Regions from separate parts of the Mesorhizobium sp. M0522 genome, predicted to be linked through region 2. Evidence: predicted binding sites of a transcription regulator. Region 2 holds the regulator's gene; each other region holds the start of a gene.

Region 1 (5,544 bases), on a different contig from region 2:
CGGTCGGCGCCTCGGGCGCCCGCATCTTCAACACGCTGGTCTACGAGATGCGCCGCAGAAGTGCCAAGAAAGGCCTTGCCACGCTGTGCATCGGCGGCGGCATGGGTGTTGCCATGTGCGTGGAAGCATTGTGATGAGATAAGCGATACGAATAGGATGCTGGCGCAAAGCGAGTAGGGAATAGAGGGCAAACCCCACCGCTTCAACGCTCAGTCATCTGCATTTCCCGGGAGGACATATGACAAAGGTTGCAATCGTCACAGGCGGGTCGCGCGGCATCGGCGCGGCGATATCGGTCGCCTTGAAAAGCGCCGGCTATTCGGTCGCCGCAAACTACGCCGGCAATGAAGAAGCGGCGGCAAAGTTCAAGGCCGCGACCGGCATCCCGGTCTATAAATGGTCCGTCGCCGACTACGAGGCCTGCGCCGCCGGCATCAAACAGATCGAAGCCGATCTTGGTCCCGTCTCGGTGCTGGTCAACAATGCCGGCATCACTCGCGACGCGATGTTCCACAAGATGACGCGCGAGCAATGGAAAGAGGTCCTCGACACCAACCTTTCCGGCGTCTTCAACATGACGCATCCATTGTGGGGCGGCATGCGCGACCGTAAGTTCGGTCGCATCATCACCATCTCCTCGATCAACGGCCAGAAAGGCCAGGTCGGCCAGGTCAATTATTCGGCCTCGAAGGCCGGCGATATCGGCTTCACCAAGGCACTGGCCCAGGAAGGCGCGCGCGCCGGCATCACCGTCAACGTCATTTGCCCCGGCTACATCGCCACCGAGATGGTCAAGGCAATGGACGAGAAGGTCCTCAACGAGCGCGTCATCCCGCACATCCCGGTGGGCCGTCTCGGCGAGCCGGAGGAAATCGCGCGCTGCGTCGTCTTCCTCGCTTCCGACGATGCCGGTTTCATCACCGGCTCGACCATATCAGCCAATGGCGGCCAGTACATCGCCTGATCGTTTATCTTTACGTTGAGACAGATACGCGCTTGGACGAACGGGCCTGCAAAACGGCCCGTTTCTATAGCGGTCTTCCCGTTGCAAGATCTCGATGCGGCACGCTGCCCCAATCCGGCACGCAAAGGTTAACGGCCGCTGCGCAGCCTATGCAAAAACCGCCCGGCAGCCTGTGGATTCTCGGTGGAAAAGCTGTTCACAACACAACATGTTGCGGTGAACAAACCAAGAAACTTTGCCCATCGCTGATTCGTCGCCGATTCGTTCCGGCTTTGAGCGGAACGTTAACGGCGAGTGCTGAAAACACCATTGAAATGATTAAAGCGCGTTAGGAAACATCAATAATTTCATAACGTTGTGCGAAGCAGATTGGCCGGCCACGACCATTCACCGGCAAAGGTTAACCGCAGTGCTCGCTTGGATGCCGCTTGCATAAATCGGGCCAGTTTCCGTGATTCAGCATGTGGTGAGATTCGCCGAAAGAAAACCCAGATGTAGCCGTGAACAAACCCTGAATCAGCGCGAGTCAGTGATTCGTCGCTGATTCGTTCCAGACTCGTTCCAACTGTTAATCGGGAACAGATTTGAGGCTCGAACGAACCAATCGGCCTGCCCTCGGCACATTCCGCTTTCGCTTCGCGCCCGAAATCCCTATGTGTCGCCTGTCATACGCGGCCAATATGGGCGCGCTCCCGACAATGCGAGGCAGAGAGCCTTATTTCCAGGCCGATGAACATCCATCCGAAACACACTGAACCGCTGATCCTGTCGGGTCGAGACGTGACGGCCGTGCTCGGCCCGACCAACACCGGCAAGACCCATCTCGCCATCGAACGCATGGTGGCGCATGAAAGCGGCGTCATCGGCCTGCCGCTCAGGCTGCTTGCCCGCGAGGTCTATGCGCGCGTCTGCGAGAAGGTCGGCGCCCATAAGGTTGCGCTCATCACCGGCGAGGAAAAGATCCAGCCGGCGGGCGCGAAATACTCGGTCTGCACCGTGGAAGCGATGCCGCGCGAGACCGACGCCGCCTTCGTTGCCATCGACGAGGTCCAGCTCGCCGGCGATCTCGAACGCGGCCACATCTTCACCGATCGCATCCTGCATCTACGCGGCCGCCAGGAGACGCTGCTGCTGGGTGCGGCCACCATGCACGGCATCCTGCAGCGCCTGCTGCGGGGCGTGTCGGTGGTGACCCGGCCACGCCTGTCGCATCTTGCCTATGTCGGCTCGAAGAAGCTGACCCGCCTGCCGCGGCGCACGGCGATCGTCGCCTTTTCGGCCGACGAGGTCTATGCCATTGCCGAGCTGATCCGCCGCCAGCAGGGCGGTGCCGCCGTCGTGCTCGGCGCGCTCAGCCCGCGCACCCGCAACGCCCAGGTGGCGCTGTTCCAGTCGGGCGACGTCGACTACCTCGTCGCCACCGACGCCATCGGCATGGGCCTCAACCTCGACCTCGACCACGTGGCCTTCGCCCAGAATCGCAAATTCGACGGCTACCAGTACCGCAACCTGACGGCGGCCGAGCTCGGCCAGATTGCCGGCCGCGCCGGCCGGCATCTGCGCGACGGCACCTTCGGTGTCACCGGCCAGGTCGATCCGCTGGATGATGAACTGGTCAACAAAATCGAGGCGCATGATTTCGACCCGGTGAAAGTACTGCAATGGCGCACCGCGCATTTCGATTTCGCCAACCTCGATGCGCTGAAGCGCTCGATCGAGACCAACGCCCCGGTCGAAGGCCTGACGCGCGCGCTGCCGGCAGTAGACGCGCAGGCGCTCGAGCATCTATCGCGCGACGAGGACGTCCGGGCACTCACCACCGATGCCAGGCGCGTGGCGCTGCTGTGGGAAGCCTGCGCGCTGCCCGACTACAGGAAGATCGCGCCGGCCCAGCACGCCGACTTGATCGCCTCCATCTACATGGACCTTGCCAGGCACGGCCATGTCGACGAGAACTACATGGCCGAGCAGGTGCGCCGTGCCGACACCACCGAAGGCGACATCGACACGCTATCGCACAGGATTGCCCAGATCCGCACATGGACCTTCGTCTCCAACCGGCCCGGCTGGCTGGCCGATCGGGCACACTGGCAGGAAAAGACGCGCGAAATCGAAGACAGATTGTCGGATGCGCTGCATGAGCGGTTGACGAAACGTTTTGTAGACCGCAGGACTTCCGTCCTCATGCGGCGCCTTAGAGAAAACACGATGCCTGAAGCCGAAATCAGCCCAACCGGAACCGTCCTCGTCGAAGGCCATCACGTCGGCGAGTTGCAAGGTTTCCGCTTCACCGCCGACCAGAGTGCCGGCGGTGAAGACGCCAAGGCGGTGCGGGCGGCGGCGCAGAAGGCGCTTGCCGCCGAGTTCGAGGCGCGGGCCGAGCGCTTTGGCGCCTCGGCCAATGGCGACATCGCGCTGGGTTCGGATGGCACGCTGCGCTGGATCGGCGCCCCGATCGGCACGTTGGTTGCCGGCGAAGACGCTTTGAAGCCGCGTCTCGTTCTGCTGGCCGACGAGCAACTCACCGGCCCGGCCCGCGACAAGGTTGCGGCGCGCGCCGAGCGCTTCGTCAATTTCCAGATCGAATCCCTGCTGAAGCCGCTGGTCGATCTCAAGAATGCCGAGCAGATCACCGGCATCGGCCGCGGCATCGCTTTCCAGCTTGTCGAGCATCTCGGCCTCATCAACCGTCGCGACATCGCCGACGAGATGAAATCCCTCGACCAGGAAGGCCGCGCGGCGCTTCGCCGTCTCGGAGTGCGCTTCGGCGCCTACCATGTCTTCGTGCCGGCGCTGATCAAACCGGCGCCGGCCGGGCTGATAACGCTGCTGTGGGCGCTGAGAAACGACGGCAAGGACAAGCCCGGCTTCGGCGATGTCGTTCACGCACTGGCCTCCGGCCGCACCTCGGTGGTCATCGATCCGACCTTCGACAAGACCTTCTACAAGCTTGCCGGCTACCGCAATCTTGGCCGGCGTGCTGTACGCGTCGATATTCTCGAACGGCTGGCCGACCTGATCCGGCCGGCGACCAACTGGAAGCCGGGCCTCGGCCCTCGCCCCGACGGCGCCTATGACGGCCAGTCCTTCATGGTGACGCCGCCGATGATGTCGATTCTCGGCGCCACCGCCGACGACATGGAAGAAATCCTGAAGGGACTCGGCTATCGCGCCGATGCCAAACCGGCGGCCGAGGTCAAGGCGCGGCTCGAAGCACAGGACAATGCCGCGCGTGAAGCTGCCGCTGCAAAGCAGGCGGCGGAAGAGGCTGCGCGAGTCGAGCAGGCGAGGATGGCGGAAGCATCTGCCGCGGCAGAGCCGCCGGCGGAGGCTTCGGAACCTGTGTCGGATGCGGCTCCTGTTGCGGAGGCGGCGGCCGAAGCTGTGACCGAAGCGACGGCAGAGCCTGTCGCGGAAGCTCCAGCCCCTGAAGCTGCGGCAGAAGTCACGCAAGAGACCCGGCCCGCCGCGGAGGCGACTGCTGAAGCGCCTGCGGAACCAGCGGCCGAGCCAAGGGCGGAACTTGGGGCGGAAACTGAGGCTGCGGCATCGGCAGAACCGCCGGTTTCCGACACTACGGAAGCATCGCCGGCCGAACCTGCAGCGACGGCGGAAGCCGTCTCCGGCGAAGCTGCTCCAGAAGCGGAGGAGCCAAAACCTGTCCTGTTATGGCGGCAGGGTCGTTTCGACCAGCGCCCGCGTCATCGCCAGCATGACAACCGCCCCCGGGACAATCATCGGGACAATCGCGCGCGCAATGGTCAAGCTGGGCCGGACAGCCGCAGCGATGCGCCGGCAGATGCCGGCGGGCAACCGACGCCGGGCGACCGGCCCGCCCGTCAGGGGCGCCACGACCAGCGCGACGGCGCCGGCAAGCCGCGCTTCGATCGCAGCAAGTTCAAGCCCAGGCCGCAAGGCGAGGCGGCAGAACAGCGCGCCGGCAAGCCGCAAGGTGAACGCCCGGACCGGCGCGAAAACCGGCCCGACTGGAAGGCTGGCCGACAGGACGGCAAAGGCGGCGCCCAAGGCGCAAAGCCCGCCTTCCAGCCAAAGCCGCGTGAGGAACGCCCGGTCCGCTTCGATCCGGACTCGCCCTTCGCCAAGCTCGCCGCGTTGCGCGACCAGCTGAAGAAGTAGGCTGCTCGTCCAATGGTCACTGATGCCCGCCAGCGCATCGACAAGTGGCTGTTCTTCTCGCGCGCGGTAAAATCGCGCACGCTGGCAGCCAAGCTGGTCGTCGCCGGACGCGTCCGCATCAATCGCGACAAAGCAGCGCAGGCCTCCGATACGGTCCGGCCGGGCGACGTTTTGACCATCACGCTGGAGCGGCGGATCTTCGTCTGGAAAGTCCTTGGCACCGGCGTACGGCGTGGCCCGGCCGAAGAGGCCCGCCTGCTCTACGAGGACATGTCGCCGCCCCCCGCGCCCAAGGGCGAGGCGCTTCCGGATGCGGTGCCGCCGTTGCGCGAGGCCGGCAGCGGTCGCCCGACGAAGAAGGAACGCCGCCAGACCGACCACCTGCTCGGCGACGATTGAGCAAGGTCGAACGCCCGCTTTGCCGGCCTTCCGGAATTTCATTC
Region 2 (5,544 bases):
ATCTCGTCAAACGCCTATGGCGTCGCCGCCGCCGCACAGTCGGTCGGCGCGCGCGCGCTCGATCTCGGCATTGCGCCGGACCGCAAGGAGGCGATCGCTGCGCTGGTGACAAAGGCGGTGAAGGCGGGCGCGAACGTCATCGTCACGCTGGGTGGTGCCTCGGTCGGAGACCACGACCTCGTTCATGACGTGCTGACCGGGGAAGGCATGGCTCTCGATTTCTGGAAGATCGCCATGCGGCCCGGCAAGCCGCTGATGTTCGGGCGGCTGGGCGACATCCGCTGCATCGGCCTGCCCGGCAATCCGGTGGCAAGCCTGGTCTGCACCCAGCTCTTCCTGAAGCCGTTGCTGGCGCAGCTCGGCGGCCGCGCCTTTCAGCAGGATATGCGTCGGGCGCGGCTCGGTACCGCCATGCCGGCCAATGATCTCAGGCAGGATTATGTGCGGGCTGTTGTCAGCACCAACGCCGGCGCGCTCGTGGCGACGCCGTTCGGCATCCAGGACTCCTCGATGCTGAAAATGCTGGCCGATGCCGACGGGCTGATCGTTCGCGCGCCGTTCGCTCCTGCCGCGGCGGCGGGCTCCCCCTGCGACGTGCTGATGCTACGCTGAACCTGCCTCACTCCGAAATCAAGGTCCGGGTCAGCGGATGGTCTGGATCGGCCAAACCGTCGATGATGTTGAAATGATGCCGGTCAGGTTCGACCACCGAGCTGGTCGCGGTACCCAGGCCGATCCAGATGTTGGCCAGCAACGCGCTCTGACGCAGGAATTCGGCGCGCTCGCCGCCGCCGGCCCAGCAGGTCAGGCGGGCCTTGTCCATCGGGCGCAGCAGCACCGGGCTTTCGGCCTGCGCCTCGGCCTCATCGATCGCGATCGTCTCGTTCATGCCGGTGCGCATGATCGGGCGCAAATCATGCACCCCCGAGATCGACACCACGTGACGAACGCGCCGGACCACTTCGGGCGCCAGCGGCGTCGTCGCCGTAACCATCCGGCTAACAAGATGGCCGCCGGCCGAGTGTCCGGTCAGCATCAGCGGCCCTGGGACCATCGCCGCCGCCTTGCCGATCGCCGCGCCGACTTCCTTGACGATGCCGCCAATGCGTATCTGCGGACAGAGCGTGTAGGACGGCATCGCCACCGCATAGCCGCGATCAACAGGGCCAGTGGCAAGATGCGACCAGAAATTTTTGTCGAATGCCATCCAGTAGCCGCCATGAACGAACACCACGAGTCCCTTGGGCTTGATGGCCGGCAGGAAAAGATCGAGCCGGTTGCGTGGGTTGTCGCCATAGGCCATGTCGAGCCGCGCCCTGCCCTCGGTCGAAAGCACGTCGCGGAAAACCCGCGCGGGCTCGATCCAGGCCGCCGGCCAGCGATCGCTGCCGGCTACGTTGGCGCCGTTGGCATAGGCGTTGTCCCAATCGGCAATGTGACGTTCGAACACCCTGCGCCCTCCCTGGCATATGGCCTTGCAACGTAGCCGTGAGCATCGCGCGGCGCGTCGTCGCCAGCCTCACGATTCCAGCTCTCGCATCAATCTCAAGTGACAGCCGCCTTGATGGCGAAGCGCGCTTCCTTCCACGCACCGGTGCGCAGGATGTCCTCAAGCACTTCGACGGCCTGCCAGACATCGGCATAGCCGACATAGAGCGGCGTAAAGCCGAAGCGCATGGTCGATGGCGCGCGAAAATCGCCGATCACGCCACGTTCGATCAGCGCGCGCATGATCTGGTAGCCATGCTCATGCATGAATGAAATCTGGCTGCCGCGTTTTTCCCCATCGCGCGTGCTCTCGAGCGTGAGCCCGTAAGTGCCGCACTTTGCCTCGACAAGCTCAATGAACAGATCCGCCAGCGCGATGCTCTTCTTGCGCACCGCCGTCATGTCGACATCGTTCCAGATGTCAAGCGCGCCCTTCAGCGTGCGCATCGACAGGACCGGCTGGGTGCCGCACAGAAACCGGCGGATGCCGGTGCCGGCCGCATAGCCTGGCTCGAAGGCGAAGGGCCGTGCATGGCCCCACCAGCCGGTGAGCGGCTGCTGGATGTCGGAAAGATGCCGCTCAGCCGCATAGATGAAGGCAGGCGCGCCCGGGCCGCCATTCAGATATTTGTAGGTGCAGCCAACGGCAAAATCGGCGTTTGCCTTGTCGAGCTCGACTGACATCGCGCCGGCGGTGTGGCAGAGATCCCAGACGATCATCGCCCCGGCTTCCTGAGCCCTGCGCGTCAGCGCCGGCATGTCGCGCAGTTCGCCCGACTTGTAGTTGACGTGGTTGACCAGCACCACGGCGGTGCGTTCGTCGATCAGCTCTTCGATGGTCGGCGCGTCGATCCCCGAGAGGCGCAGCAGCGTATCTTTTCGCGTCGAAACCACACCCTCAGCCATGTAGAGGTCCGTCGGAAAACTATCGCCCTCGGCGACGATGACCTGCCGCTCCGGTCGCATGGCCATGGCGGCGTGCAGCAGCTTGTAGATGTTGACCGATGTCGTGTCGCAGACCACCGTCTGGCCGGCCGCGGCACCGATCAGGCGCCCGAGCTGGTCGCCAAGTTCAAGCGGCATGTTGAACCAGCCGGCCGTGTTCCATGCGCGGATGAGATCATGCGACCATTCTTCGGTCGCGGCCTTGTGCAGTTCATCGAAAGCGGCACGTGAAGCAGCTCCTAGCGAATTGCCGTCGAGATAGATCACTCCTTGCGGCAACACGAAGCGGTCGCGCATCGCGCGCAGCGGATCTGCGGCATCCATCGCCTTTATGGCGGCGAGATCGGGAATTCCTGTCATGATGTGCCTGCTCCCCCCAAAAATTCAACGCAACGCCGGACACGCATCGACTGTTCTTCCATCACCTGGTTGCGCGCAGCAAGGCTCCACCGGCGAGAAGCAGCCTGACCAGGCGACTGGAAACCAGGAGTTAACCCGAGGTTGGCGTTTTGAGTTCGTTTCGTTCACGGTGCATTGACCGAACCGCGCAGTCGATACGGGTTCAATTCCGTGCCCTTTGCCGACCGACGGCCGATGTCAGTGCTGCCTTCTGGGAAGCCAGAAGGCGCAAACGAAAGCAGAATCAAGGGGATGACGCTCGCGACGGTGAAAATGCGGCATTCCGGTAGGGGCGTGGTTTGTTTCCCAAGCCTTAACGCATTCATTAAACTTTAAACAGTTGCGGAACACAACTGGAACAGATAGTGTTTGTTCTGGGTTTGTTTTTCTGATTCTGTTGGGGGTCGCTATGCTGACACGCAAACAACACGAACTGCTTATGTTCATCCACGAAAGGTTGAAGGAAAGCGGTATTCCGCCCTCCTTCGACGAGATGAAGGAGGCGCTCGACCTGGCTTCCAAATCGGGAATCCATCGGCTGATTACGGCGCTGGAGGAGCGCGGCTTCATTCGCCGTTTGCCCAACCGGGCCCGTGCGCTGGAGGTGCTGCGCCTGCCTGACTCGATCGCCCCCGGCCTCAATGCGGCACGCAAGTTCTCGCCGAGTGTCATCCAGGGTAGTCTTGGGCAAGGCGCCCCTCGGCAGGGCAAGCCGACATCGTCGCGCGTCCCTGCAGCCGGCAATGACGACGATGTCGTCGCCGCCGTTTCGATCCCGGTGATGGGCCGCATCGCCGCCGGTGTGCCGATCGACGCCATCCAGCACCAGACGCATTCGATTTCGGTGCCGCCGGATATGATCATGGGCGGCGAGCATTATGCGCTCGAGGTCAAAGGCGATTCGATGATCGAGGCCGGCATTTTCGACGGCGACACGGTGATCATCCGCAATGCCGATACGGCGAGCCCCGGTGAGATCGTGGTGGCACTGGTCGACGAGGAGGAAGCGACGCTGAAGCGGTTCCGCCGCAAGGGCGCCTCGATCGCCCTGGAAGCCGCCAATCCGGCCTACGAGACGCGCATCTTCGGACCAGACAGGGTCAAGGTGCAGGGCAAGCTCGTCGGACTGATCCGCCGCTACTGAGCTCCGCCCTTGGCGCCGGCTTTGGGGTTGTCGGCCCTGCGGTATGGCGGCAGGCCCCGTGCCGCGCGTGAAAATTTCCGCTGCACGTGCCAGGGCCGGTATGATTTTTCGACCGCGAAACGGATTTCGGCGCGCGTTGCCGCTTGTGGATCGAAGTAGACGGCGGCACTTCCCGCGCGCGCCAGTTGCCGTTTGGTGACGACGAGGACCAGCCGGTCGTGGTAGCAGGGGTTATGGGCGGTGGCGTCGTCGATGACGATCAAGCTGGCAAAGGCGCAGGCTGGCCGCGCAGTATCGCGGTCCTTGGCTTGCGCGATGATCGCGCCGGATGGATGCCTGGCAAGGCAGAGGCCGTCCGTGCAAATGAACGGCATGCCCGGCGGTAGGTCGGCCGGATCGGCAATGTCGAATTGCGGGTCGTTCTTTCCAGGTGTTTCCGGCGCGACGATAGCCTCTGATGTGAGCGCGCGTTTCCAGTTGTCGATGGTGAACTCATTCGGGCGTGCCCGGTTGACCGCGAGTTCACCGCTGCCGATCGGCAGCGCGACCAGCCGTGCGTCCTCCGAGACCAATACGTCGGGTATGCGTGTCTGCGTTGTCGTCAGCAAGCCGGCGAGCGCAAAAGGAAGTGCCGCCAGCCGCAACCAGGTCGTCGCCATGCTGGCAATGACGAGGGCGATCGTCACCAGAAGGACGGATCTCAGCGAAATCAGCCCGACCGCATCGATCGGCGAGCGCTCCGAGATCCACCCGGACAGGGCGATCATCGCCGTCAGCCCCTTGCCCATGACATAGAGGAAAGGGCCATCCGCACCGAACGGCATCGCCAGCGCGCTGAGAACGGCGAAGGGCATGACGACCAGTGAGACGATGGGCATGATGGCCAGATTGGCGAACAGGCTGAGCGGCGCCACGCGCTGGAAATGCCATATGGCGAAAAGCGCCGTGGCGCTCCCTGCAATGATCGAGGTCATCGCCAGACCGCACATGCCCAGCAGGACCTTTCGAGTGGCAAAGCGTAGCGGCGACAGCCGCGGCAGCGGCGTGGTGGCCCTGCCGGCGCGGTAATCGGACCAGCCTGCATAGGCGCCGACAAGGGCCGCCGTCGCGGCGAAGGACATCTGGAAACTCGGACCGACCACCTCGTGCGGCGACACCAGGATGACCGCGATGGCCGAGATCGCCAGGTTGCGCATGGTGAGCGCGGCCCGGTCGAACAGCACGGCGATAAGCATCACCGCCAGCATGATGAAGCTGCGTTCGGCCGCCACGACAATGCCGGAAAAGACGAGGTAGGCCGCAATCGAAAAAAGCGCGGCGGCCGCGGCATATTTCTTGACCGGCCGTCGCGATGAGAAATCGGGAAACAGCGCAAAGGCACCCCGCAGCAGCGCCATGATGGTGCCGGCGACCAACGCCATATGCAGCCCCGAGATGGAGATGATGTGGTAGATGCCGGTGCGCCGCATCGCTTCGTTGATCTCCTCGGGAATGCCGGCGCGCACGCCGACGATCAGCGCAGCAGCAATCTCGCCCTCGGCACCGCCGATGCGGCTGCGGATATGGTC
Region 3 (5,544 bases), on a different contig from region 2:
GTGCCAATACACATTGCGTCTAGATCCATCGCTCTATTGGGACCCCGACTCCAGCGCGCCATTTTGGTCAAAGACGGGCTCTGCCAGACGCTCTCTAGGACTTCTACCAAAAGGAACTTTTGTCGCCGGTAACTCCGCTCAGAAATGTGCTTGACGACACTCCATGGAATGAACTCTGCTGACAGGCGGACGTCCCAAAAGCCCTTAGGCGACAAAACTAGCGTCGGCCGTTTCAAATCGAAAAGACGCCCCACAGCGATCACAAAAGTGCCGGTGAACGATATGGCCGTTATCCAACCGAGAAATTGCCTGAAGCTACTTGGAGCGATATTCGGCACTAGGCGCCATCCAATTGCAATGCCTAAAGTTGCCATTGCCACTGATAAAGCGGCAACCAGGCTGAGCCGAGCAGGAGATGACCGAAATTCAACTGTTCGATTGGTGTCAAGCGGCATTCAGTTTCGCCATAGTTCGATTGTCGCCAACTGAAATTACATCCAAATTGGTTGCAGTGAGCAGAAAACTTCACCATCTTAGGCGAGAATGATCCGCAGGCCTTGAACCCGCGTGAAAGTGGAGAACGATATGGGACGCTTTGCCGTCATCACCATGACCGAAAAGGCCGCCGACCGGGTGCGCGAGATCGTTGCGACCCGTGAGAATGCCCATGGCATTCGCCTTGGCATCAAGAAGGGCGGCTGCGCCGGCATGGAATATACGGTCGATCTGGTGACCGAGCCGAACACCAAGGACGACCATATCGAGCGCGATGGCGCCCATGTCTATGTCGCGCCGGAGGCGGCACTTTTCCTGTTCGGCACCGAGATGGATTTCGAGCAGACGACTTTGCGCACCGGCTTCACCTTCCGCAACCCGAACCAGAGCTCGGCCTGCGGCTGCGGCGAATCGGTCGAATTGAAGCCGGCCGATCTGAAGGCACTGGCCGAAGCACGCGAAGCAAGCGCGGCTTAGCGTCACTGGTGATGAGTGCCGAGGCATATCGCTGGCGGTGTGCCTGTTGCGGTCAGGAATATACCGGGCTTCCAACAGATATGGCGTTCGGTGCGCCCGTGGACACGGACACGCTTGACGATGCCGCTCGAGCGACCTTTCGTAAGAATGAAGATTTCTGCGAGGTGCGCCGTGCGTCGGGGGTAACCGATCGGTTTGTTCGTTGCTTGCTGCCTCTGCCAGTGCCTCAGCTATCCAGCGAGTTCTGTTTCGGCGTATGGATGTCGGTCTCGGAAAAAAGCTTGGATCTATACCGAGATGGATATGACAGTGGCCAGTATGAAGAAGAACTCTGTTTTGGATACCTGATGCACAACATTCCTGAGTATCCAGGCTCGTTGCATCTGCATGCCAATGTTGTATTTCAGCCCGGTGATCAGCGTCCGAAGGTGTTTCTGCATGATGCAGATCATCCCTTGGTTGCGGCCCAACGCAGTGGGGTGGATGTGGCGCAGATAGAGCGCTGGGTGGCTCTCACGCACCGACCTAAGGCCGGGAGCAGCTAATCCACCCACATCCCCGTTCGCTTGTGCCAGTCTGCGATCGACTCCTCCGGGTAGACATCGAAAACCTTGTCGCCCTTGCCGATGTCGGGCTCGACCCAGTTCGCCTTGTATTTCAGCATCAGATGCACCTTCTCCGGCGGCTTTGGCAGGTCTGTGTCGATCGCCGAGGCAAACGGATGCACCAGCTCCGGCCAGGTCGGATCGTAGAGCCAGAGTGCCGTCCCGCATTTCGTGCAGAAGTTCCGCTCGCCCGTCGAGATCTCGCGTTGCGGGTGCTCGTCGTCCTCGATCTCGGCGCGGTAGACGCCGAGATGGCGCTTGCCCTGGATTTTCAGCGTCTTGTAATCGGCGCCGAGATTGATGGCGAAACCGCCGCCGCCCTGCTGCTTGCGGCAGATCGAGCAGTAGCACAGCATGAACGGCACCGGCGTGTGGCTTTCCACCTCGAAACGCACGGCATTGCACCGGCAGGACCCTTTGAGCAGAAGCGGCATGAAAAACTCCGACGAAATTGATTCTGAACTTGTCAGGATGGTGCCGGTTGCGTCGATGACAAGGGGAAATCCGGGTGACATGATCGCCGCATGGACAACGAGCGCATAGAAGAGCTTTTCGAAGGCCTCGGCCCGGTCAGCATCCGCAAGCTGTTCGGCGGCAAGGGCATCTATTTCGACGGCGTCATCGTCGCCATCGTCATCCGTGGCGAATTGATGCTGAAGGCCGACGCCGAAAGCGCACCGGATTTCGAAGCGGCCGGCTGCCGGCAATGGACCTATACCGGCTCGCGCCACGGCAAGCTCGTGTCGATGCCCTATTGGAGCGTTCCCGACAGCGCATTCGACGATCCCGACGAGATGGTGATCTGGGCGCGCCGCGCCTACGAGGCAGGACGGCGCGCCGGAAAATAGGCTGCGTCATGCTTTGGCAATTCCGGGCCGCACTTCACGCCAGGTCCCGCGCCTCGGGCACGAGCGCCAGCGCCTCGGCAAAGCTGGCGCTGGTGAAGGCGGCGCGCTCGACGGCGAGCATAGCTGCGGCAATGCCTTCGCGCAGTGCCGCGCGTAGCGTCAGGCCGCGCAGCAGGGCAACGATCGTGGCGCCTGCCAATGCGTCGCCGGCGCCGGCAGTATCGGTCCGCTTTTGTAGCGGCGGTGGCGAGATCGAGAACGCGCTCAATTCGTCAAAACCGAGCACTGGTTCGTCGCCGGCGGTGATCACGCCGCTTTTCAGCCCGGCGCGTCTTAGGCCGTCGACGATGCCTTGATCGTCAGCATCGATGCCGACGCCGGCGAGCACGCCGGCCTCCTGCCGGTTCATGAAGGCCAGCGCCAGACGGTCGAGCACCGGCATCAGCCGCGCCGCCTTATTGGGCGAGACCGCAAGCGCAAACACCGGCTTGTCGGCGGCGAGTGCCGCCAGCCGCCCCAGCGCGGTCGACGGCAGGTTGGCGTCGCACAGCACCGCGTCGGCCGAACCGATCGCTTCCCGCACCTTGGCGCGGCGGATCTGCTTGGGAAGCGCCAGCTCGTAGAGCACCATGTCGGCAAGGCCGGCGATCAGCCCGCCGTCGCTATCGATCAGCATCGTATGGCTTGGCGTTGCTCGGTCGAGGAACACCGCCGACAGGTCGGCAATGCCGGCCTCGGTGACGGCGCGTAAAACCGTGTCGCCAAGGGCATCGCCGCCGCGCACCGAAAGCAGCGAGGCCGAGGCGCCGCGTCGCACCGCACAGCGCAAGGCGTTGAAGACGGCACCGCCGACATGCTCGCGCATCGTGCCGGGGTTGGAAGCGGCCGGCACGAAGGCGCCGGCAACCCGGCCGCGCCGCTCGATATAGGCGCCGCCCACGGCCAGGATCGTCGGGGATTTGATCATGCCGTCAAAATGCCCTTTAGCTGTTGCCCGGAGAGACTAGGTCGCCGGGCGGAACCCTGCAATCGCGGGTCCGATTCGGCTGGTGACGGCAACGGCGCCGCATGCGAGGCGAGACACATCGGAAGCAATAATTGCGAAACAAAAATAGAACAAATAGGGATATGCGTTATTTTTCAAACCCTTGGTGCTCATTGACAAATGAGAACAAATGAGGTACATTCTTTTAAGGATTGCGGGATTGTCCGGCCTCCATTGACGACCACGGGGTGATGTATCATGGCTCAGAATTCTTTGCGGCTTGTAGAGGACAAAGCGGTGGACAAATCAAAGGCTCTGGATGCGGCGCTGTCGCAAATCGAGCGTGCCTTCGGCAAGGGCTCGATCATGCGGCTCGGCGCGAACGAGCAGGTCGTCGAGATCGAAACGGTGCCGACCGGCTCGCTTGGGCTGGACATCGCGCTTGGCGTCGGCGGCCTGCCGCGCGGCCGCATCGTCGAGATCTACGGGCCGGAAAGCTCGGGCAAGACGACGCTGGCGCTGCACACGGTGGCCGAAGCCCAGAAGAAGGGCGGCATCTGCGCCTTCGTCGATGCCGAGCACGCGCTCGACCCGGTCTATGCCCGCAAGCTCGGCGTCGATCTCGAAAACCTTTTGATCTCGCAGCCCGATACCGGCGAGCAGGCGCTGGAGATCTGCGACACGCTGGTGCGCTCCGGCGCCATCGACGTGCTGGTGGTCGATTCGGTGGCGGCGTTGACGCCGCGGGCGGAAATCGAAGGCGAGATGGGCGATTCGCTGCCCGGCCTGCAGGCCCGCCTGATGAGCCAGGCACTGCGCAAGCTCACCGCCTCGATCTCGCGCTCCAACACCATGGTCATCTTCATCAACCAGATCCGCATGAAGATCGGCGTCATGTTCGGTTCGCCCGAGACGACGACCGGCGGCAATGCGTTGAAATTCTATGCCTCGGTCCGCCTCGACATCCGCCGCATCGGCTCGGTCAAGGATCGCGACGAGGTCGTCGGCAACCAGACCCGCGTCAAGGTCGTCAAGAACAAGCTGGCGCCGCCCTTCAAGGTGGTCGAGTTCGACATCATGTATGGCGAGGGCGTCTCCAAGACCGGCGAGCTGGTCGATCTCGGCGTCAAGGCGGGCGTGGTCGAAAAGTCGGGCGCCTGGTTCTCCTACAATTCGCAGCGTCTTGGCCAGGGCCGCGAAAACGCAAAACTGTTCCTGCGCGACAATCCCGACACGGCGCGCGAGATCGAGCTGGCGCTACGGCAGAATGCCGGGCTGATCGCTGAGAAATTCCTTGAGAACGGCGGCTCCGAAAGCAGCGACGACGGTTTCGAGGACGACGCTGGGGTGATGTAGGGCAGGCGACGCCTCGCTGAGCCTCAGCCAGGTTTCGATTTGATGTTTTGATTTTGAGTTTGCGTAATCGATGCGTTTCGAACCGCCGGCCCTGGGCCGGCGGTTCGCGTTTGACGGCGAGGCAGACGCATTTCAAGGCGCTGGTGAAAGCCGGGATTTGAGCCCATTTGGTGTTTCTGGACAGGCTGCGGTGCGACCGCTAAAAGGCCATGTCTATTTTCCGCCGGCAGCCGGCGGTTCTCTCGAAAAGGCAGTATTCATGAGTGGCGTCAACGAGATCCGGTCGGCATTTCTCGACTATTTTCGCAAGGAAGGTCACGAGGTCGTCGCGTCAAGCCCGCTGGTGCCGCGCAACGACCCGACGCTGATGTTCACCAATGCCGGCATGGTGCAGTTCAAGAACGTTTTCACCGGTCTGGAGAAGCGGCCGTATTCGCGCGCCACGACTGCCCAGAAGAGTGTTCGCGCCGGCGGCAAGCACAACGACCTCGACAATGTCGGCTACACCGCGCGCCACCTGACCTTCTTCGAGATGCTCGGCAATTTCTCCTTCGGCGACTATTTCAAGGAGCGGGCCATAGAGCTTGCCTGGAACCTGATCACCAGGGAGTTCGGGCTGAAGAAGGACAAGCTGCTGGTCACCGTCTACCACACCGACGACGAGGCGGCCTCGTACTGGAAGAAGATCGCCGGCCTTTCGGACGATCGCATCATCCGCATCGCGACTTCGGACAATTTCTGGGCAATGGGCGACACTGGACCTTGCGGGCCGTGTTCG

The links. The regulator LexA, encoded in region 2, represses DNA repair genes until DNA is damaged. The targets are predictions, from matches to a motif close to TGTTCNNNNTGTGTTCNG.
Region 1: the regulator LexA is predicted to act here: its motif matches at 1,511-1,528, upstream of NKI58_RS01980 (helicase-related protein).
Region 3: the regulator LexA is predicted to act here: its motif matches at 3,527-3,544, upstream of recA (recombinase RecA).

What each region holds. Positions count from the first base shown of each region.
Region 1 covers NZ_JAMYQW010000001.1:380,927-386,470, forward strand. Annotated here, with positions in the region: gene NKI58_RS01965 (acetyl-CoA C-acetyltransferase) at 1-134, shown strand, start outside; gene phbB (acetoacetyl-CoA reductase) at 239-964, shown strand; gene NKI58_RS01975 (hypothetical protein) at 997-1,296, shown strand; gene NKI58_RS01980 (helicase-related protein) at 1,694-5,101, shown strand; gene NKI58_RS01985 (RNA-binding S4 domain-containing protein) at 5,114-5,500, shown strand.
Region 2 covers NZ_JAMYQW010000024.1:15,579-21,122, reverse strand. Annotated here, with positions in the region: gene NKI58_RS22975 (molybdopterin molybdotransferase MoeA) at 1-612, shown strand, start outside; gene NKI58_RS22970 (hormone-sensitive lipase) at 620-1,450, opposite strand; gene kynU (kynureninase) at 1,546-2,793, opposite strand; gene lexA (transcriptional repressor LexA) at 3,242-3,976, shown strand; gene NKI58_RS22955 (ComEC/Rec2 family competence protein) at 3,970-5,544, opposite strand, start outside.
Region 3 covers NZ_JAMYQW010000035.1:11,893-17,436, forward strand. Annotated here, with positions in the region: gene NKI58_RS27995 (STM3941 family protein) at 1-455, opposite strand, end outside; gene sufA (Fe-S cluster assembly scaffold SufA) at 586-972, shown strand; gene NKI58_RS28005 (DUF2199 domain-containing protein) at 984-1,517, shown strand; gene NKI58_RS28010 (GFA family protein) at 1,514-2,011, opposite strand; gene NKI58_RS28015 (TfoX/Sxy family protein) at 2,102-2,425, shown strand; gene NKI58_RS28020 (PfkB family carbohydrate kinase) at 2,460-3,392, opposite strand; gene recA (recombinase RecA) at 3,669-4,766, shown strand; gene alaS (alanine--tRNA ligase) at 5,026-5,544, shown strand, end outside.